4 regions of the Azospirillum sp. A1-3 genome follow, and region 3 is predicted to be linked to each of the others. Evidence: predicted binding sites of a transcription regulator. Region 3 holds the regulator's gene; each other region holds the start of a gene.

Region 1 (5,032 bases), on a different contig from region 3:
CCGACTTCGACTCCGCGCTGTCCGACCTGCAGGGTGCGCTGCGTCCGCTGGCGAAGAGCGAGGCGGCGGCCCCGGTGGTGGCAGCGATCAACGAGCTGGCGGCGTATGGCGACGGCGACAAGAGCGTCTATACGCGCCGCGTCCGCCAACTCACCCCCGGCATTCCGGAGGCGGAGGCGCAGAAGCTGGCCGAATCGCTGGCGGCCGGCGTCGACGACATCGTCCGGCTGGACCGCGACGCCAACGCTCGCATGCTGCCGCTGATGCTGAATTCGCGCGGCCGCATCGCCGAGGCCGGCAACGCCATTGCCGAGCGGATGCAGGACCTGTCGACCAACGTCGTGCCGGCGGCCCAGCACCGTTACACCGTGCTGAGCGGCCTGATGGCCGACGCCAATCTGCTGGCCGGCAAACTCGCCGAGGCCGGCAATGCGGAAACGCCGGCCCGCCTGGCCACCGCACGCCGCACGCTCGATCCGCTGGCGGCGACGATCCGCGGCACATTGAAGGACTCGAACGACGATCTGGGCGCGGAGGTCCGCCGGCTGGCGGAGCGGCTGCTGGCGCTTGGCTTCGGCGACGACGGTATCCTGGCGCTGCGCAGCGGCGAACTGGCGGCCTATGCCGAGAACGCCACGCTGATCGACAGCAACCGCAGCACCGGCGCCGCCCTAACCGCCATGGTCGATGGGCTGGTCCAATCGGCCGAGCAGGCGACCGCCGACGGGGCCGCCGCCGCCCATGACGCGCTGGAACGCACCAACGAAATCCAGATCCTGCTGGCGACCGCCGGCGTGCTGCTGGCCGGGCTGATCGTCTCGCTCTATGTCGGGCGCCGTGTTGTCGGCCGGATGGAGGCGCTCGCCGACGCCATGCGCCGGGTCGCCGACGGCGATCTGACGGTGGAGCAGAAGGCCGACGGCAACGATGAGATCACCGACATGGCCCGCGCCCTGTTCGTCTTCATCGCCAATGCCCGCGCCATGGAAGAGGCACATGAAAAGGTGGAGGTCGAGCGCCGCAACGCCGCGTCGGCCCGCCGCACGAGCATGCTGGAGATCGCCGACCAGTTCGAGCGCAACGTGCTGAGCAGCGTCGAGACCCTGGCCGAGGCCGCCCGCGTGATGGCCGCCCGCGCCCGTTCGCTGACCGACATCGCCGCCAACGCCAACGACCGGGCGGAGGCCGCCATGCAGCTGTCCGGCGAGATGGCGGCGGGGATCCAGCAGGTGGCGACCGCCGCGTCGGAAATCTCGCAGTCGATCGCCGAGATCAGCAAGCGAACCGGCGAATCGGCCCGCATCATCGGCGACACCGCCGCCGGAGCGGAACAGGTCAAGGCCACCGTCGCCGACCTGTCGAGCACGGCGGGGGAGATCGGCACCGTCGTCGGCCTGATCGACGAGATCGCCGGCCAGACCAACCTGCTGGCGCTGAACGCCACCATCGAGGCGGCGCGGGCAGGGGAGATGGGCCGCGGTTTCGCGGTGGTCGCGGGGGAGGTGAAGGCCCTTGCCGGCCAGACCGCCCAGGCCACCGCCGAGATCGCCCGCCAGATCGCCGCGACCCAGGCGGCCAGCCGCGAAACGGCGGAGGTGGTGGCGACCATGGCCGGTAGCGTCCAGCGCATCGAATCCAACGCCTCGGCCATCGCCGCGGCGGTGGAGGAACAGGCGACCATCACATCGAGCATCGTCGACAGCTCCCACCGCGTGGCGGTCGGCACCCAGGCGGCGTCGGACCATGTCGCCGGCCTGTCGGAGGCCGCGGCCAAGGTGCGCGCGCAAGCCGGCGACGTGCTGCAGGTGGCGGAAAGCCTGTCGCACGAGGCGACCAGCCTCGGCTCCGCCGTGCATCTGTTCCTTCAGGAAATCCGGGCCGCGCGATGAGCGCGCGGTCCGGGGCAAGAACGGGTCGGTTTCATAAAACTGACACGTAAACAAAACAAACCCGTCACTGGCGGCGGCTATGGTCACCGCGACGAAGAAGGCGGGTTACGACGTCCGGCCGAGGCCGGGCATTTCTCCAACCCAACGACACCGTCCAAACCTATCGGGAGTTTTGCCGTGAAAACCATGACTTCGGCGTTCGTTCGTTGCGCCGCCTTCGGTGCCCTGGCCGCTCTGTCCGTGTCGGTCGCCCCGCTGTCGGTCGCCTCGGCCGCCGACATCTCCGGCGCCGGTGCCACCTTCCCGTACCCGATCTATGCCAAGTGGGCCGACGCCTACAAGAAGGAGACGGGCACGGGCCTGAACTACCAGTCGATCGGTTCGGGCGGCGGCATCAAGCAGATCAAGGCCAAGACGGTCACCTTCGGCGCCTCGGACATGCCGCTGAAGCCGGAAGAGCTGGAGCAGGCCGGTCTGATCCAGTTCCCGATGATCATGGGCGGCGTGGTTCCGGTCGTGAACCTGAAGGGCATCAAGTCCGGCGAAGTCAAGCTGTCGGGCACCGTTCTCGCCAACATCTACATGGGCGAGATCACCAAGTGGAACGACGCGCAGATCAAGGCGCTGAACCCCAACGTCAACCTGCCGAACACCGCCATCGCCCCGGTCTACCGCTCTGACGGGTCGGGCACCAACTTCCTGTTCACCGACTACCTGTCGAAGACCAGCCCGAAGTTCAAGACCCAGATCGGCGCCAACACCTCCGTCCAGTGGCCGGCCGGCATCGGCGCCAAGGGCAACGAAGGCGTGGCCAACATGGTCAAGCAGACGGACGGCTCGATCGGCTACGTCGAATACGCCTACGCCAAGCAGAACAACATCACCCACCTCGACCTGCAGAACAAGGACGGCAAGACCGTCGCTCCGAAGATCGAGGCCTTCCAGGCTGCCGCCGCCAACGCCGACTGGGCCAATGCCAAGGGCTACTACGTCCTGCTGACCGACGAGCCGGGTGCGGAGAGCTGGCCGATCACCGGCGCCAGCTTCATCCTGATGTACAAGAACCCGCAGGACGCCTCGGCTTCCGGCGAAGCGCTGAAGTTCTTCGACTGGGCCTATAAGAACGGTGGCAAGATGGCTGCCGAGCTTGACTATGTCCCGATGCCGGACTCGGTGGTGTCGCTGGTCCAGAAGACCTGGTCGCAGACCATCCAGGCCGACGGCAAGCCGGTCTGGACCGCGTCGGCCAAGTAACCACGGCCAACCGACCTCGGGTGGGCCGCCGGCCGGCTCGCCCGAGGGCATGATCGCCGGTGGGAACGGAAATTGCGCCGTTCCCACCGCACGCCTCACGGAGCGGCCATGACCGAGATCGCGCTGACCTTGACCGACGCACACGCCTCCACCGCCCGACGGGCCCGCCGCCAGCGCCTGCAGGATGCGGCCTTCCGCAACGCCACCCTCGCATTCGCGCTGCTCGTCCTGCTGATCCTGGGCGGCGTCACGGTTTCCCTGATCGACGGCGCGCTTCCGGCACTGCGCACGTTCGGCTTCGGTTTCGTCGCGACCGAAGTCTGGAACCCGGTGTCAGAGCAATTCGGCGCGCTCGCCCCGATTTACGGCACGCTGGTCACCTCCATCATCGCCATGGCCCTCGGCATTCCCGTCAGCTTCGGCATCGCGCTGTTCATCACCGAGATGTGCCCGGCCTGGCTGAAGCGCCCGCTCGGCGTCGCCATCGAGCTGCTCGCCGGCATTCCCAGCATCATCTACGGCATCTGGGGCCTGTTCGTCTTCGCCCCCTTCATGCAGTCGACCATCCAGCCCTTCCTGATCAACACGCTGGGCCAGATCCCCGGCATCGGCAACCTGTTCATGGGCCCGCCCTACGGCATCGGCATCCTGACCGCCGGCCTGATCCTGGGCATCATGGTGCTGCCCTTCATCACCTCCATCACCCGCGACGTCTTCGAGACGGTCCCGCCGATGGTGCGCGAATCCGCCTACGGGCTGGGCGCCACCACCTGGGAGGTGGTGTGGAACGTGGTGCTGCCCTACACCCGCACCGGCGTGGTCGGCGGCGTCATGCTCGGCCTCGGCCGCGCACTCGGCGAGACGATGGCGGTCACCTTCGTCATCGGCAACGCGCACCGCATCAGCTCCTCGATCATGGCGCCGGGCACGACGATCTCGGCCTCCATCGCCAACGAATTCACCGAGGCGGTCGGCGACGTCTACACCTCCTCGCTGGTGGCGCTGGGCCTGATCCTGTTCCTGATCACCTTCACCGTGCTGTCGATCGCCAAGCTGATGCTGCTGCGCCTGCAGCGCAAGGCCGGAGTCTGAGGCCCATGACGATGTCCAATTCCGCGACGCTGGCGACTCCAATCGGGGGGCTGTATCACCGCCGGCGCATTGCCAACAAGCTGGCGCTGACCCTGGCGCTGGGCGCCGCCGGCTTCGGCCTGTTCTGGCTGGTCGCCATCCTGTGGACGTTGCTCTACAACGGGCTGTCGGCGATCAATCTCAGCCTGTTCACCGAGAACACGCCGCCGCCGGGCGGGGAGGGCGGTCTGCTGAACGCCATCTTCGGCAGCGTCATCATGACCACGGTCGCCACGCTGGTCGGCACGCCGGTCGGCGTCATGGCCGGCACCTATCTGGCGGAGTTCGGCCGTGGCACCAAGCTGGCCGAGGTGGTGCGCTTCATCAATGACGTGCTGCTGAGCGCGCCGTCGATCATGGTCGGCCTGTTCGTCTACGAGGTTCTGGTCGTCCGCATGGGCCATTTCTCGGCCTGGGCCGGCGCCATGGCTCTGGCGGTTCTGGTCATCCCTGTGGTCGTCCGCACGACCGAGGACATGCTGAAGCTGGTGCCGAACAGCCTGCGTGAAGCGGCCGCCGCCCTGGGCGCGCCGCAGTGGAAGGTCATCACCATGGTGGCCTACCGCGCCGCCCGCAACGGCATGATCACCGGCGTGCTGCTGGCTGTCGCCCGCATCAGCGGCGAGACCGCGCCGCTGCTGTTCACCGCCCTGAACAACCAGTTCTGGAGCGCGGACATGAACGCGCCGATGGCCAACCTGCCGGTGGTCATCTTCCAGTACGCGATGTCGCCCTATGAGGACTGGCGCCAGCTGGCC
Region 2 (5,032 bases), 1.4 Mb from region 3:
TATGCGCTGGGCGCGCCATTGCCACCGGCGCCCGGCGCGGGTCGGTCATGACCAGAAGGGCGGCACCGCGCGGAAACGCTTCCACAGATCGGGCAGCGCCTTGCGCCGCTTGTCGGACTGCCGGTCGATCCAGGCGGCGACGGCAGCGGCCGTCTTCTGATCCCCTCCCTTCAACGATCCCAGCATGCGGGCGCCGGTGATGGCGTCCTGCTCGGCGTCCAGCGCCGCCTGCAACGGCTCCAGCGCCGCGAAGAAGGGCAGGGTGGTGGCCTCCGGATAGAGCCCGCGAAAGAAGTCGGCGGTGTAGCGCAGCGTGCGCAGCCGCCGGCGCAGCTTGTCGCGCGCCTTGGCATCCTCCGGCGGCTTCGCCGTCTTGCCGAGCTTTGCCATCCGCGCCGACAACCAGCCGCCGGCGAGCGTCGTGACCGGAGCCGACAGTGCGGCCCGGCGGTGGCCGTCCGCCTCCGACATCCAGCGGCCATGCTCCAGCCACGCGGCGAGGCCCAGGACCATGGTCGTGCAGCCCGGCGCCAGGATCGCCGCCACCGCTTCCCGCGCCGGCCCGGCCCCGGCGGACCGGGCGAGCGTTGCCAGCCGCTCCAGCGCCGCGCGGTCGATGCCCGGCGCCGTCTTCGGATCGGCGAGAAGCGGGTCGATGACGCCGGACATCAGCACGTCCCACCCGCGCGCCGGCCCGAGCCGCTTGGCGAGCGCGCGGCTTTCCTCCACCAGCCGGTCGGCCTCGGGCGAGGCGACCAGCGGCGCGAAGAAGCGGTGGGCGATGCGCAGCCGCCGCAGCGCGACGCGCATGCGGTGCAGCCCCTCCACGTCGCCGCCGGCCAGCGCGCAGGATTCGTTCGCGAGGAACTGGCGCAGCGCCTGCCGCAGGATGTGCCGATAGGCCTCGGCCACCGTGGTCAGCGGCGACAGGCCGAGCGGTTCGGCCTCCACCGGCCCCGGCGCCTTGCCGGTGACCAGCCGCAGCCCGGCCTCCGCCTTGCTTTCGGTACCGATGCGCATGGGGATGGCGGCTTGCAGGGTCAGTGCCAGATCGAACAGGCTGGCGACCTTGCCGGCCTTCAGCTCCAGTTCCACCTCGCCGACCGGCAGAGAGTTGCCGCCGGCATAAACGGCGCCGTCATCCACCGCCAGTTCGACCGCCGTCAGCGTATCGGGGCGCAGCAGCAGGGTGGTGCGGCGGAAATCGGTGATGAACAGGCAATCCAGCGCATCGAGTGCCGCCGCCGGAACCAGCCCGGCGACGCCGGGATCGCTCAGCACGCCGACGTCCACCGCCTCGCCCGCGACGATCCACTCCCATTCCCGCCGCACCGCCACGGCGGCGGAATCGCCGGGGCTGGCGCTGTTTACGGTCTTCAAGGTCTGGATGAAGCGGTCGCCCTCCTGCCGCACGCGCAACGCCACGCCGTTCGCCGCCAGCTTCAGGTCGGGCGTGTCGAAATAGGCGGTGCGCAGCCGCTGCGTCGTCGCCGGCCCGTCGGCCAGCGCCAGCAGCCCCGGAAGGCAGGCAACCCGAGCCAGATCCGCCAATGCGGCATGGAGTTTCAGCTCCACCTCGCGGAAAGCGGAGGGGGTTGAGGGCTGCGCATCGGGAAGTGCGGACGGGCTGAACGGCGGAATGGCGGGTGGCAAGGGTTGGCATCCTCCCGAATCCGGCCGGAGCGCGGCCTCGAATGAACCAAGTGGCTCCGTGGATACCCCAACCGCCGCCGCAGGTTAAGAGAGTTTACGCGGCTGCACAAAATCCGCCAGCCGCCCCGCCCCCAATTCCAGGTCGGCCCAATGCAGCGTTTCGAAGACCAGGACGGCACAGGCTCCGGTCGGGAACTTGTCGGCCAGCGCGTGACGCAGCCCGTGATCGCCGCTGCCGGTCAGGGCGTTCGCCAGCTCGTGCAGGTCCGGATTGTGCGCCACCAGCATCAGGCCGGTCGCCGAATCCGGCGCGTCGCGCAGCCGTTCCAGCAGCGTGCGGGCGCCGCACAGGTAAAGTCCCCGCTCATGCTCCACCGGTGGGTATGGCGCGCCGATGGCCGCCATCACGCGCTTGCGTGTCTCCACCGCCCGCACCGCCGTGGAACACAGGACGAGGTCGACGTGGGCGTGATGCTTGGCCAGATAGCCGCCGACCAGGGTGGCCGCCTTCTCGCCACGGGCGTTCAGCGGCCGGTCGTGATCGCCCAGCGACGGATCGTCCCAGGAGGATTTGGCGTGGCGCAGCAGGAACAGCGTCTTCATGGCGGAAATCGGTCGCGGCAGGGGAGGGAGAGGGGAGCGAGCGGACTGGGCGCGGTCGCAGCCTATAGCCAAATGGGAGTCCTGAAACCGTAACGCATATGGGATACTCTGTCTGCCCATCATATAACCGTCGTCGGCGCCGCTGGAAGGCAGGCGCCGGCGCTCAGGGTTTCAAGATTTCAGAGGTCGACGTGACGCAACTCCAGGAACTCGATTCGGTCGGTATCGAGCCAAACGCTCCGGAACGCTTCATCAATCGGGAGCTGTCGTGGCTGGCCTTCAACCAGCGCGTCCTGGACGAGGCCGCCAATCCGAATCACCCGCTTCTGGAGCGGCTGCGCTTCCTGTCGATCTCCGCCAGCAATCTCGATGAATTCTACATGGTCCGCGTCGCCGGCCTGAAAGGGCAGGTGGCCGCCGGCGTGAAGGCGCCGAGCCCGGAAAATCTGACGCCCGCCCAGCAGTTGGCCGCGGTGAAGCAGCGCATCGCCCTGCTGATGGACAGCCAGCAGACGATGTGGCGCACGCTGAAGGGCGAGCTTCGGGAAGCCGGAATCTCCGTGGTCGATCCCAAGGACCTCAGCGAGGGCGAGCTGGACTGGCTGGAAGCCAAGTTCCTAGACGACATCTTCCCGATTCTGACCCCCATCGCCGTCGATCCCGCCCACCCCTTCCCGTTCCTGCCCAATCTCGGATTCTCGCTGGCGCTGCAACTGCATGATCCGGTCAAGGGCCGTCACATCGACGCCCTGGTGCCGTTGCCCTCGCAGTTGGAGCGGTTCCTGCGCCTGCCCGGCTCGGACATCCGCTTCCTCCAGCTGGAAAAGGTGGTGATGCAGTTCATCGACCGCCTGTTCCCTCCGTTCCAGGTCAAGGCGCACGGCGTCTTCCGTGTCCTGCGCGACAGCGAGATCGAAATCGAGGAAGAGGCGGAGGATCTGGTCCGCACCTTCGAAAGCGCGTTGAAGCGCCGCCGCCGCGGCAGCGTCATCCGGCTCGCCACCGACAGCGGCATGGCGGCCGACCTGCGCGATTTCCTGCGTCATGAGCTGAACGTCGCCTCGGACGACGTCTTCATCCTGGATGGGCTGATCGGCCTGAGCGACACCAAGCAGCTGATCGTCGACGAACGGCCGGATCTGGTCTTCCGCCCCTTCAATGCCCGCTTCCCGGAACGAATTCGCGATTTCGGCGGCGATTGCTTCGCAGCGATCCGCCACAAGGACATCGTCGTCCACCACCCCTACGAATCCTTCGACGTGGTGGTGCAGTTCATCCGGCAGGCGGCGCGCGACCCGCAGGTGGTTGCGATCAAGCAGACGCTCTACCGCACCAGCAAGGACAGCCCCATCGTCGCCGCGCTGATCGAGGCGGCGGAGGCCGGCAAATCGGTGACCGCGCTGGTCGAGTTGAAGGCCCGCTTCGACGAGGAGGCGAACATCCGCTGGGCGCGCGACCTGGAACGCGCCGGCGCCCAGGTGGTCTACGGCTTCGTCGACCTGAAGACCCACGCCAAGGTGTCGCTGGTGGTGCGGCGCGAAAAGAAGGCGCTGCGCAGCTACGTCCATTTCGGCACCGGCAACTATCACCCGATCACCGCGAAGGTCTACACCGACCTGTCCTTCTTCACCTGCGATCCGGCGCTGTGCCACGACGCCGCCGTCATGTTCAACTTCATGACCGGCTACGCGACGCCGAAGGTGCTGGAGAAGATCGCCATCGCGCCGATCACTCTGCGCCAGCGCCTTTTCGACCTGATCGAGGCGGAAATCGCCCATGCCGCCGCCGGCCGTCCGGCGTCGATCTGGGTGAAGCTGAACTCGCTGGTCGATCCGGTCATCATCGACAAGCTGTACAAGGCGTCGCAGGCCGGGGTGCAGATCGACATGATCATCCGCGGCATCTGCTGCCTGCGGCCCGGGGTGAAGGGGCTGTCGGAGAATATCCGGGTGCGCAGCATCGTCGGCCGCTTCCTGGAACATGGCCGCGTCATCTGCTTCGGCAACGGTCATCCGATGCCCAGCAATCAGGCCAAGGTGTTCATCTCCTCGGCCGACTGGATGACCCGCAACCTGGACCGCCGCATCGAAACGCTGGTTCCCATCGAAAACCCGACGGTGCATGAACAGGTGCTCGACCAGATCATGGTCGCCAACATGAAGGACGACGCAAGCACCTGGAAGCTGGGGCCCGATGGCGTGTACCATCGGATCAAAGCTGGCCCGGACGCGTTCAGCGCCCATAATTACTTCATGACCAACCCCAGCCTGTCCGGCCGGGGCAGCGCGCTCAGCAGCAAGCGCACGCCGCCGCGGCTCATGCTGCATGCGGTGTCCTGAGGGCGGGTGACGGGAGCGAGAGTATGAGCAAGGACAAACGCGCGGCCGCCATCCCGGGCGATGTCGGGCAGGCGGGCGTCGGCGGATTCGGCATGGCTGCCGCCCCCGATCACGTCCCCGACAACGCCGGCGAGCGCGTCGGCGTGATCGACATCGGCTCCAACTCGATCCGTCTGGTCGTCTATGACGGGCTGACCCGGTCTCCGCTCGCCCTGTTCAACGAGAAGGTGCTGTGCGGTCTCGGCCGCGGTGTCGAGAAGTCCGGCGTGCTGAACCCCGATGGCGTCGCCCAGGGGCTGGTGGCGCTGGAACGCTTCGCCACGCTGGCCCAGGGCATGCGCGTTGGCCGTTTGGACGTGATCGCCACCGCCGCCGTGCGGGACGCCCGCGACGGCGCCGCCTTCGTCGATGCCATTCGCCGCCGCGCCGGCCTGACC
Region 3 (5,032 bases):
GCCACTATGGTCATCAACATCCTGGGCCGCAGCATCGAGGCCAAGGTCGCCAACGTGCGCTCTGCCGATTTCAGCAGCATGGCGATCAACTTCACCATGGTCTTCGCCCCCGGCACGCTGGAAGGCGCGCCACAGACCTGGGTCGCCACCGTCCGCGCCACGCCGGACGCCGAAACCCAGGTGCAGCGCGCCGTTCTGCAGCGCTTCCCCAACATCACGATGGTGCGGGTCAAGGACGCGCTGGACACAGTGTCGGAGATGCTGGGCCATATCGGCACCGCGGTGCGCATCGTCGCCGGCATCACGCTGGCCGCCGGGACGCTGGTTCTGGCCGGCGCGGTCGCCGCCGGGCATCGCCGCCGGGTCTATGACGCGGTGGTGCTGAAGGTGCTGGGCGCCACACGCGGCGACGTGCTGCGCGCCTTCCTGCTGGAATATGGGCTGCTCGGCCTGCTGACCGCCGTGATCGCCGGCATCATCGGCACGCTGACCGCCTGGGCGGTGCTGACGTTCCTGATGCATTGGGAATGGAGCTTCCTGCCGTCGGCGGTCATCACCACCGCTTTGCTGAGCACCGCGATCACGCTTGCTTTCGGGTTCTATGGTACTTGGCGCGCTCTCGGCCAGCCTTCGGCGCCATTGCTTCGGAACGAGTGACGCCTGAGTCATGAAGCCGCAGGAAAAACGAATCGTGAAAGCTTTTTCATCTGGAAAAAGCCCTGCCGATTCCTATTGAACCGCCTGACGGACTCGCCAATATGTCCTGCGACGGGATCACCCTATTCCACCGAGGAAACCAAACCATGGCAGACCCGACCTATAACCGCTTCGCGACCGTGGGCCGCGCGACAGATCGGGGATACTTCGACGAAGGCCTGCGGCAGCACATGCTGCGCGTGTACAACTACATGGGTGCCGGCCTGATCCTGACGGGTCTGGTCGCCGCGCTCGTGTCGTCCAGCCCGGCCATGCTCCAGGCCATCTTCGGCACGCCGCTGAAGTGGGTGGTCATGCTGGCCCCGCTGGCTTTCGTCATGGTGCTGTCCTTCGGCATCCAGCGCCTGTCCTTCGCATCGGCACAGATGATCTTCTGGGCCTATTGCGGTGCCATGGGCCTGTCGATGTCGGCCATCTTCCTGGTCTTCACCGGGGCGTCGATCGCGCTGACCTTCTTCGTCACCGCCGCCACCTTCCTGGCGATGAGCCTGTACGGCTACACCACGAAGGCCGACCTGTCGAAGATGGGCTCGTTCCTGATCATGGGCGTCATCGGTCTGGTGATCGCCGGTCTGGCGAACATCTTCTTCCAGTCGCCGGCCCTGCACTTCGCGATTTCCGCCATCGGCGTGCTGATCTTCACCGGCCTGACCGCCTATGACACCCAGGCGATCAAGGAAAGCTACGCCGAGGGCTACGATCACGAGAGCACCGGCAAGCTGGCCCTGATGGGCGCCCTGACGCTGTACCTGGACTTCATCAACCTGTTCCAGTTCCTGCTGCAGTTCCTGGGCCAGCGCAACAACGACTGATCCCCAGACATCTGACCAGAGACGCCTGATCGGACAAGCATCGGATCAAGCAGCAGCCGCCCGGAAGCACCCGCTTCCGGGCGGTTTTCTTTTGGTCAGGTCTCAACCGTCACCGGGTCGCCGACCGCCAGCCCCAGCACCCGGTCGGCTCGTCCGCGGTTGACGGCGATCTCCGCCAGCCCGTTGGAGTTCTCGTACCACAGCGGCTGCCCCGGTCCGACGGCTCCGAAGGTGCGGGCGCGAGCGATGCGACTGCCGGCGGCAGTCAACACCGCGTCGGCAGGCAGGGTGGCGGCACGCATCCCGGTCATGGCATTGCCGTAGACGTCGACATAGACGATGCGCGGCAGCTCGTCCGGCCAGTCGGGACGGTCGATGGCGGCGGGGGGAAGGGGGCTGCGCTCGACCGGGCGACCGGTGGCGAGGCCGGCGGCGACGGGGGCAAACAGGTCGCGGCCATGGAAGCTGGCAGACAGCCGGTCCGGGATCCAGTCGATGGTCCAGGCGTTTAGCGACGTTGCACGGCGGGCGATCAGGGCGAACAGGCCGTTGTCGGGGCCGACGAACCAGCGGCCGTCAGCCTCGACCATCACCGGCCGGCGATCGGTGCCGACGCCGGGATCGACGACGCAGAGGAAGACGCTGTCGACGGGAAAGGCCGGTGCGTAGGCGGCCAGCAGATAGGCGGACAGCTGCGGGTCGAAGGCGGGGGCGTCGGCGAACAGGTCGATGACAGGGACGCTGGGCGCCTGTTGCGCCAACACCGCCTTCATCTGGCCGGTGTAGGGGCCGGAAAGGCCGAAGTCGGTGAAGAGCAGGATCATGGGGGCGTTCTCACCAATGCTGCGGTGGTCCTCCCCCATCCTACCCCCATCCCAACCCTGGGCTCACACCGACTTGGTATCCAGCGCATACCCCGCCGACCGCACGGTACGGATCAGGTCCAGTTCGTCCTCTTCGTTCATCGCCTTGCGCAGGCGGCGGATGTGTACGTCCACCGTACGCGGCTCGACGTACACGTCGTGGCCCCACACCAGGTCGAGGAGCTGTTCGCGCGAGAAGACGCGGCCGGGATGCTGCATGAAGTGGCGCAACAGGCGGAATTCGGTAGGCCCGAGATGTACGTCCCGGCCATTGCGGCGTACGCGGTGGGCGGCCAGATCCATCGTCACGTCGGCGAAGGTCAGCACCTCGTCCGTCATGCCGGGGGAGGCGCGGCGCAGCACGGCGCGCATGCGGGCCACCAGCTCGGTCGGGGAGAACGGTTTGGTGATGTAGTCGTCGGCGCCGGAATTCAGGCCGCGCACCCGGTCGCCCTCCTCGCCGCGGGCGGTCAGCATGATGATCGGGATGTCGCGGGTCTTGGCGTTGCGGCGCAGTTGGCGGCAGACCTCCAGCCCGCTCATCAGCGGCAGCATCCAGTCGAGCAGCACGATGTGCGGCGTCTGTTCGCCGGCGGCCAGCAGGGCCTCCTCGCCGTCGCTGGCGGTGGCGACGCGGAAGCCTTCCTTTTCCAGGTTGTACTTCAGCAGCGTCAGGATGTCGGCCTCGTCCTCGACGATCAGGACGAGCGGCTTCAGGGCCGCATTCATGGTGGCTCCGTTGACAGCGCGCGTCTCGACGTTAACCGGCATGGGACAGCCTTTTCAACAAAGGAGGAAGGGGACAGGAGTAGGGCACAGTGGCGCAGGACTCAGCCGTAGCGGCCGGTGATGTAGCCCTGGGTGCGCTCGTCGCGCGGGTTGGTGAAGATTTCCTCGGTGTCGTCGCACTCCACCATCTCGCCCAGATGGAAGAAGGCGGTGCGCTGGGACACGCGGGCGGCCTGCTGCATGTTGTGGGTGACGATGACGATGGTGTAGTTGGCCCGCAGTTCGTCGATCAGCTCCTCGATATGCGCGGTCGCGATGGGGTCGAGCGCCGAGCAGGGCTCGTCCATCAGGATCACCTCGGGGCTGACGGCGATGGCGCGGGCGATGCACAGCCGCTGCTGCTGGCCGCCGGACAGGCTGGTGCCGGGTTCGCGCAGGCGGTCCTTCACTTCCGCCCACAGGCCAGCGCGCTTCAGCGAGGTCTGCACCACCTCGTCCAGCTCGTCCCGTCCGGACGCGAGGCCGTGGATGCGCGGGCCGTAGGAGACGTTGTCGTAGATCGACTTCGGGAAGGGGTTCGGCTTCTGGAACACCATGCCGACGCGGGCGCGCAGCTGCACCGCATCGACGGCCTTGCCATAGACGTCCTCGCCGTCCAGCGCGATCCGCCCCTCGACCCGACAGCCCTCGATGGTGTCGTTCATCCGGTTCAGGCAGCGCAGGAAGGTCGACTTGCCGCAGCCGGACGGGCCGATCAGCGCCAACACCCGGTTTTCCTGGATGTCGAGATCGATGCCCCGCAGCGCCTGCTTGGTGCCGTAGAACACCTTCACCCCGTGGGCGGTCATCTTTTTGGGCAGGGCGGCAGTGGACGCCCGGTCCGGTTGCCGGTCGCCACGGGACCGCAGCTTCAGCGGGCTCGGGATGCTCATGGTGTTCACCACCGTCTCTCGAAAATCTTGCGCAGGATCACGGCCGCCCCGTTCAGCAGGATCAGGACGCCGAGCAGGATCAGGATCGCCGCCGAGGTGCGCTCGGTGAAGGCACGCTCGGGGCTGTCGGCCCACATGTAGATTTGCACCGGCAGCACCGTGGCGCTGTCGGTCAGACCGTGGGGGATGTCGACGATGAAGGCGACCATGCCGATCATCAGCAGCGGCGCCGTCTCGCCCAGCGCGCGGGCCATGCCGATGATGGTGCCGGTCAGAATGCCGGGCATCGCCAGCGGCAGCACATGGTGCAGCACCGTCTGCAGCGGCGAGGCGCCGATGCCCAGCGCCGCCTGACGGATCGACGGCGGCACCGCCTTCAACGCGACGCGGGAGGCGATGATGATGATCGGCAGCGTCATCAGCGCCATCACCAGCCCGCCGACCAGCGGGGCGGAGCGCGGCATGCCGAAGAAGCCCAGGAACACCGCCAGACCCAGCAAGCCGAAGATGATCGACGGCACCGCGGCGAGGTTGTTGATGTTCACCTCGATCAGGTCGGTCCAGCGGTTCTTCGGCGCGAACTCCTCCAGATAGACGGCGGCGGATATCCCGACCGGCACCGACAGCGCCATGGTCACCAGCAGCGTCAGCAGCGAGCCGACGATGGCGCCGCCGATGCCGGCCTGTTCCGGCTCGCGGCTGTCGCCGGCGGTGAACAGGGTGGTGTTGAAGCCCTGCGCCAGCGCGCCCGAGGCCAACAGCGCGTCGGCCGCCGCGACCTTGGCGTCGCTGAGGCCACGCTCGCCTTCCGGCAGGTCGCGGCGATAGCCGCCCTTCACCAGCTGGTCGATCTGGTCGTCGGCGCGGATCCAGACGGTCTGCGTCGTCCCGACCAGCGCCGGGTCCTTGGCGACCATCGCCTCCAGCTCATACGGCGCGCCCGACGACAGCAGGTCGTTCAGCACACGGCGGCCGGCGC
Region 4 (5,032 bases), 2.1 Mb from region 3:
GCGGCAGCCCGCCGCGCCCGATGGTGCCGGCATCCCAGGTGGAGCCGATCAGCGTCACGTAGATGGGATAGGCGAAGATCAGCACGCCGGCGATCAGGACGATGTGCGGCACCAGATCGATGAAACGGGTCTGCTTCATGAGTAATGGACCTTGCGCTCGACGAAGCGGAACTGCACCGCGGTCAGCGCGATGACGATCACCATCAGGATCACCGACTGGGCCGACGACCCGCCGAGGTCGTTGTTGACCACGCCGTCCTGATAGACGCGGAAGATCAGCGTCTCCGTCGCCTTGCCCGGCCCACCCTGGGTCAGGGCGTGGATGGTGCCGAAGGTCTCGAAGAAGGCATAGACCATGTCGACCACCAGCAGGAAGAAGGTGGTCGGCGACAGCAGCGGGAAGGTGATGGTCCAGAACCGCCGCACCGGCCCGGCGCCGTCGATGCTGGCCGCCTCCATCACGGAGCGCGGGATCGCCTGCAGCCCGGCCAGGAAGAAGATGAAGTTGTAGGACACCTGCTTCCAGCTGGCGGCGAGGATCACCATCAGCAGCGCCTGCCCGCCGTTCAGCCGGTAGTCCCAATCGAAGCCGAGCGCCCGCAGCGCGCGGCCGAAGGACCCGATGTCGGGATTGAAGATGAACATCCACAGCACCGCCGCGACGGCCGGGGCCAGCGCATAGGGCCAGATCAGCAGCGTCTTGTAGGCGCTGGCGCCCTTGATCTTGGAATCGGCGAGCACCGCCAGCAGCAGCGCGACCCCCATCGCCAGCACCGTCACCGCGACGCTGAAGATCACCGTGGTCTTCAGCGTGTCGAGATAGTTCGGATCGCCCAGCACATAGGTGAAATTCTCGAACCAGACGAACTCGCTGCGGATGCCGAAGGCGTCCTGAAGATGCACCGACTGCCAAACCGCCTGGGCCGCCGGCCAGATGAAGAACACCAGCGTCACCGCCACCTGCGGCGCAAGCAGCAGATAGGGCAACAGCCGGCTGTCGAAGGTGACGCGACGCTGCAAAGGTTGGTCTTTCGTGGGTTAGGCGTTGCGTTCGGGAGCGCCGCTCCCCCGCTTCCCCCTCTCCCCGGGGGGAGAGGGGATCCGGGAAGGTTTCAGGCGGCCAATCAGCCCTTGTTGGCCCGCTCGAAGTTGCGGAGCACGGCATTGCCGCGCTTGATCGAGGCGTCGAGCGCCTGTTTGGCGTCCTGCTGGCCCTGGAAGGCCTTCTCAAGCTCTTCCTGGATGATGTTGCGGATTTCCGGCAGGTTGCCCAGTCGTAGGCCCATGCTGTTCTCGGTGGTCGGCGTCCGGGTCAGCTGGGCGGCCGGCACGTCGGCACCGGGGTTCTTCTCGTAATAGCCCTGAGCCTTGGTCAGCTCGAAGCCCTTCATCGTCACCGGGACATAGCCGGTGTCCATGTGCCACTTCGCATCGACCTCGGGCCGGGCGAGGTAGGTGAAGAACTGCGACACCGCCTTGTATTCGGCCGGCGTGCGCTTGGGCGAGGTCATCACCCAGAAGGCGGCGCCGCCGATGATGCTGTTCTTCGGGCCATCCTTGGCGAATTCCGGCCAGTAGGGCAGCGGGGCGGCACCCCAGGCGAAGGTCGCCTCCTTCAGGATACGGCTGCGCAGGCCCGATGAGGCGTGGATCATCGCGCATTCGCCCGAAGGGAACAGGGCGTCAGGCTTGTTGTCGCGGCCGCCATACTTGAACAGACCGTCCTTCTGCATGTCGATCAGCGTCTGGACATGCTTGACGTAGAGCGGCGCATTGATCTTCAGCTCGGCCTTCAGGCCGCCGAAGCCGTTGGCCTGGCTGGCGAAGGGCGTGTTGTGGATGGCGCCCAGCTGCTCGAACTGCGCCCACACCGGCCAGGAGGTGGTCAGCGGGCAGGTGGAGCCCGACGCCTTCAGCTTCTTCGCCGCTTCGATCATCTCCGGCCAGGTCGCCGGCGGCTTGTTGGGGTCGAGGCCGGCCTTCTGGAAGGCGTCCTTGTTGTAGAACATGATGGTGGTGGAGCTGTTGAACGGCAGCGCCATCATCTTGCCGTCCTTGGACGAGTAGTAGCCCTTGACCGCCGGGATGTAGGCGTCGGGGTCGAAGGACGCCCCGGTCTCTTTCATCAGCTGATAGACCGGCTTCACCGCCGGGCCGGCGGCCATCATGGTGGCGGTCCCGACTTCGAACATCTGCACGATGTGCGGCGCGTTGCCGGCACGGAAGGCGGCGATGGCCGCCTGCATCGTCTCCGGATAGCTGCCCTTGTAGGAGGCGTTGACCTGGACCGCCTGCTGGCTGTCGTTGAAGTCCTTGACGATCTGCTCCAGCTGGCCGCCGAGCGGCTGCGGCAGGCCGTGCCAGAAATCGACCACCGTCTTCTGCTGCGCCAGGGCCGAGCCCGGCAGGGCGGCGGCGAACAGCAGCGCGGTGGTGGTGGCGGCGCCCGTCAGGAGGGCAAGCTTGCGGCGGGTCAACATGCGGTGGGTCTCCCTATCCCGGTATGGTGCGCGGTTGTCATGAGGGCAACGGGTTGCCATCCCGCGACGCTTTCGTGAAGTTTTGGTGGCAAACGCATACAGCGCTGTGTGCGGTTGCGAAAAAGACCGGCGGTACGATGATCGTTTTCGAAACTGTTTGGTTGCTCTAACCGTCACACTGCGCACGCATACCAGGGTCTGTCAAGACGCCGCTTTACAGTTTTATGACGTGAAAACCACGGTGATGAAATGTTGCGGAGCGAAAATGCGCGGGCGCGAAATGTCTAACTTGGGCAGGCGGTATCAGGCCGGCGAACGGGCGGCAGGCTGCGGCTGAGCAGGCGACGCAGGGCGGTCGGGTCGCAGGGCTTGTGGACCATAGGAAAGCCGCTGCGGTCGACGCTGCGCAGCCGGTCGGGATCGGTGTCGCCGGTGACGATGACGCCCGGCACCCGCCGGCCGCAGCGGGCACGCACCGCCTGGATGGCATCGATGCCGGTCTCCGGCCCCGACAGGCGCAGGTCGGACAGCACGAGGTCGGGAGTGGCGGCGCCCCCGTCCAACCCGGCACAGGCCTCGTCGATGCCGCGGGCGGGGATGACGGCATAGCCCCAGCCCTGCAACAGCAGCCCCATCCCCTCCAGTTGCATGGCATCGTCCTCGATCACCAGCACCGTGCCGGCCGCCGTCGGAGTTGCGGACGCAGACTGGCCGACCGCCGGGTCAGGGTCGCTGTCGGCGGAGTCGTCACCCGACCGGTCGCCGTCATTGCCGGCCAGCGGCACATCCACCGCGAAGACGGAACCCTTGCCGGGCTTGGAGCGCACGGTGACCGGATGCCCCAGCACCTGGGCCAGCCGCCGCACGATGGCGAGACCGAGGCCGAGTCCCTGCTTGCGGTCGCGTCCGGGATTGCCGAGCTGGTGGAAGTCTTCGAAGATCACGGCATGGTTGGCCGGATCGATACCGACGCCGGTGTCCCACACCTCGATGCGCAGGTTCGCACCGCGCCGCCGCGCCGCCAGCAGGATGCCGCCCTTCAGGGTGTAGCGCAGGGCGTTGGCCATGATGGGCCGCAGCAGCCGCTCCATCAGCACCGGATCGCTGGTCACTTGGGCGTCGAGCGGATGGACGTTGAAGCGCAGCCCCTTGGCCTCCGCCTCCGGCCCGAACTCCTCCAGCATCTTGGCGAGCAGTTCGTCGACCGGGAAGGTCTGCGGCTTGGCGGTGACCAGCCCGGCTTCCAGCGCCGACACGTCCAGCAGGGCGCGCAGCAGGGTCTCGCCGCCGATGATCGCCTGCTCCAGCTTGTTCGCCAGCTCGATGGAGGCCGGGTCGGTCAGCCGGCCGCTCAGCAGATGGTGGAACAGGTGCATCGCCTGGAAGGGCTGGCGCAGGTCGTGGCTGGCCGCGGACAGGAACTTGCCCTTGGCGGTGCGGGCGCGTTCGGCATCGGCACGCGCCTGCGCGGTCTCCGCCCTCGCTTCGGCCAAGGCGGCTGCCGCGGCATCGGCGACCAGCGCCACCGCGCGGATCCGCCCGCCGGCATCCGCCACCGGGGTCAGCGCCAGCGCAGACGGCAGGCCGGGGAGCGGGCCGGCGGCGCTGGCCGCTATCCCGGTCTCCATCACCTGCCGCCGCAGCCCCTCGATCCCATCGGCGGTGCCGGCGGGCAGACCGGCCTCCGCCAGGGTCTTCCCCTCCACCGCGTCCGGCGGGCAGCCGAGAGCGTCGGCGAAGGCACGATTCGCCACCAGCACGCGCCCATCCTCGCCAAGCAGGGCCTGAGGCGATCCGCCGGCCGACAGCAGGGCGTCCAACCAATCCTCGCGTGTCGGCATTTGTTCTGGGATGAGAGGCATTGGCGTGTACTCGGCAAGGCTACGGGAAAGACCAACAACAGGAAAACGGGCGGCAGGACCGGCGATAAAAGGGAGGTCCACTGACCGCCGCGTTACCTCTGCTTTATCTTGTGCTCCAATCGATCGTGTCAAATGCGACCTCAGTCCACCCCATGGCCTAAGTTCGTTCGAAAGCCTTAAGACTTAGATCAGAAGCCGGGCCGCTGCGCCATTCCGACAAAGGGCGGAGGACGCTTCCGCATCCGGCGTCGGCCGCGCTATAAGACGCCCATGGTGCAACGCCGCCCCGCCCCGTCCCGTCGCCGCAAGCGATCCGCCGCCCGACCGCCCCAGCCGCCGCGGGCGCTGGAGATTTCCGGCCTGCCGATGCCACTGGAGTTGCGGGAGAGCGCGCGCGCCACCCGCATGACCCTGCGCGTCGATCCCGGTCGCGGGCTGGTCCAGGTGGTGGTGCCGGTCGGCGTGTCGGAAACCGACGCCCGCCAGTTCGTCGGCCGCCATGACGGCTGGCTGCGGGCGCGGCTGGCGGCGATGCCGCCCTCCCTGCCCTTCGCCGACGGCGCCAGCGTCCCCTATCTCGGCGTCGAGCATGTCATCCGCCACGACCCTGCCCTGCGCGGTGCGACCAGGATCGAGGACGGCGCCCTGCTGGTCGGCGGCCAGCCGGAGCACATCGCCCGCCGCATCCGC

What was found. Region 3 encodes PhoB, which activates phosphate uptake and scavenging genes when phosphate is short. Its sites were predicted from a motif close to TNTCATAAAACTGTCA; they were not measured.
Region 1: the regulator PhoB is predicted to act here: its motif matches at 1,919-1,934, upstream of pstS (phosphate ABC transporter substrate-binding protein PstS).
Region 2: the regulator PhoB is predicted to act here: its motif matches at 2,374-2,389, upstream of M5E06_RS05430 (RNA degradosome polyphosphate kinase).
Region 4: the regulator PhoB is predicted to act here: its motif matches at 2,695-2,710, upstream of ugpB (sn-glycerol-3-phosphate ABC transporter substrate-binding protein UgpB).

What each region holds. Positions count from the first base shown of each region.
Region 1 is NZ_JAMSLU010000008.1:132,881-137,912, reverse strand. Features, by position in the region: gene M5E06_RS33640 (methyl-accepting chemotaxis protein) at 1-1,889, shown strand, start outside; gene pstS (phosphate ABC transporter substrate-binding protein PstS) at 2,076-3,143, shown strand; gene pstC (phosphate ABC transporter permease subunit PstC) at 3,252-4,235, shown strand; gene pstA (phosphate ABC transporter permease PstA) at 4,241-5,032, shown strand, end outside.
Region 2 is NZ_JAMSLU010000001.1:1,141,070-1,146,101, forward strand. Features, by position in the region: gene M5E06_RS05420 (CYTH and CHAD domain-containing protein) at 46-1,653, opposite strand; gene M5E06_RS05425 (SixA phosphatase family protein) at 1,738-2,256, opposite strand; gene M5E06_RS05430 (RNA degradosome polyphosphate kinase) at 2,448-4,595, shown strand; gene M5E06_RS05435 (Ppx/GppA family phosphatase) at 4,619-5,032, shown strand, end outside.
Region 3 is NZ_JAMSLU010000001.1:2,580,773-2,585,804, reverse strand. Features, by position in the region: gene M5E06_RS12495 (ABC transporter permease) at 1-657, shown strand, start outside; gene M5E06_RS12490 (Bax inhibitor-1/YccA family protein) at 804-1,529, shown strand; gene M5E06_RS12485 (SAM hydrolase/SAM-dependent halogenase family protein) at 1,625-2,353, opposite strand; gene phoB (phosphate regulon transcriptional regulator PhoB) at 2,417-3,121, opposite strand; gene pstB (phosphate ABC transporter ATP-binding protein PstB) at 3,223-3,969, opposite strand; gene pstA (phosphate ABC transporter permease PstA) at 4,059-5,032, opposite strand, start outside.
Region 4 is NZ_JAMSLU010000001.1:463,045-468,076, reverse strand. Features, by position in the region: gene ugpE (sn-glycerol-3-phosphate ABC transporter permease UgpE) at 1-139, opposite strand, end outside; gene ugpA (sn-glycerol-3-phosphate ABC transporter permease UgpA) at 136-1,020, opposite strand; gene ugpB (sn-glycerol-3-phosphate ABC transporter substrate-binding protein UgpB) at 1,125-2,480, opposite strand; gene M5E06_RS02230 (hybrid sensor histidine kinase/response regulator) at 2,765-4,321, opposite strand; gene M5E06_RS02225 (M48 family metallopeptidase) at 4,613-5,032, shown strand, end outside.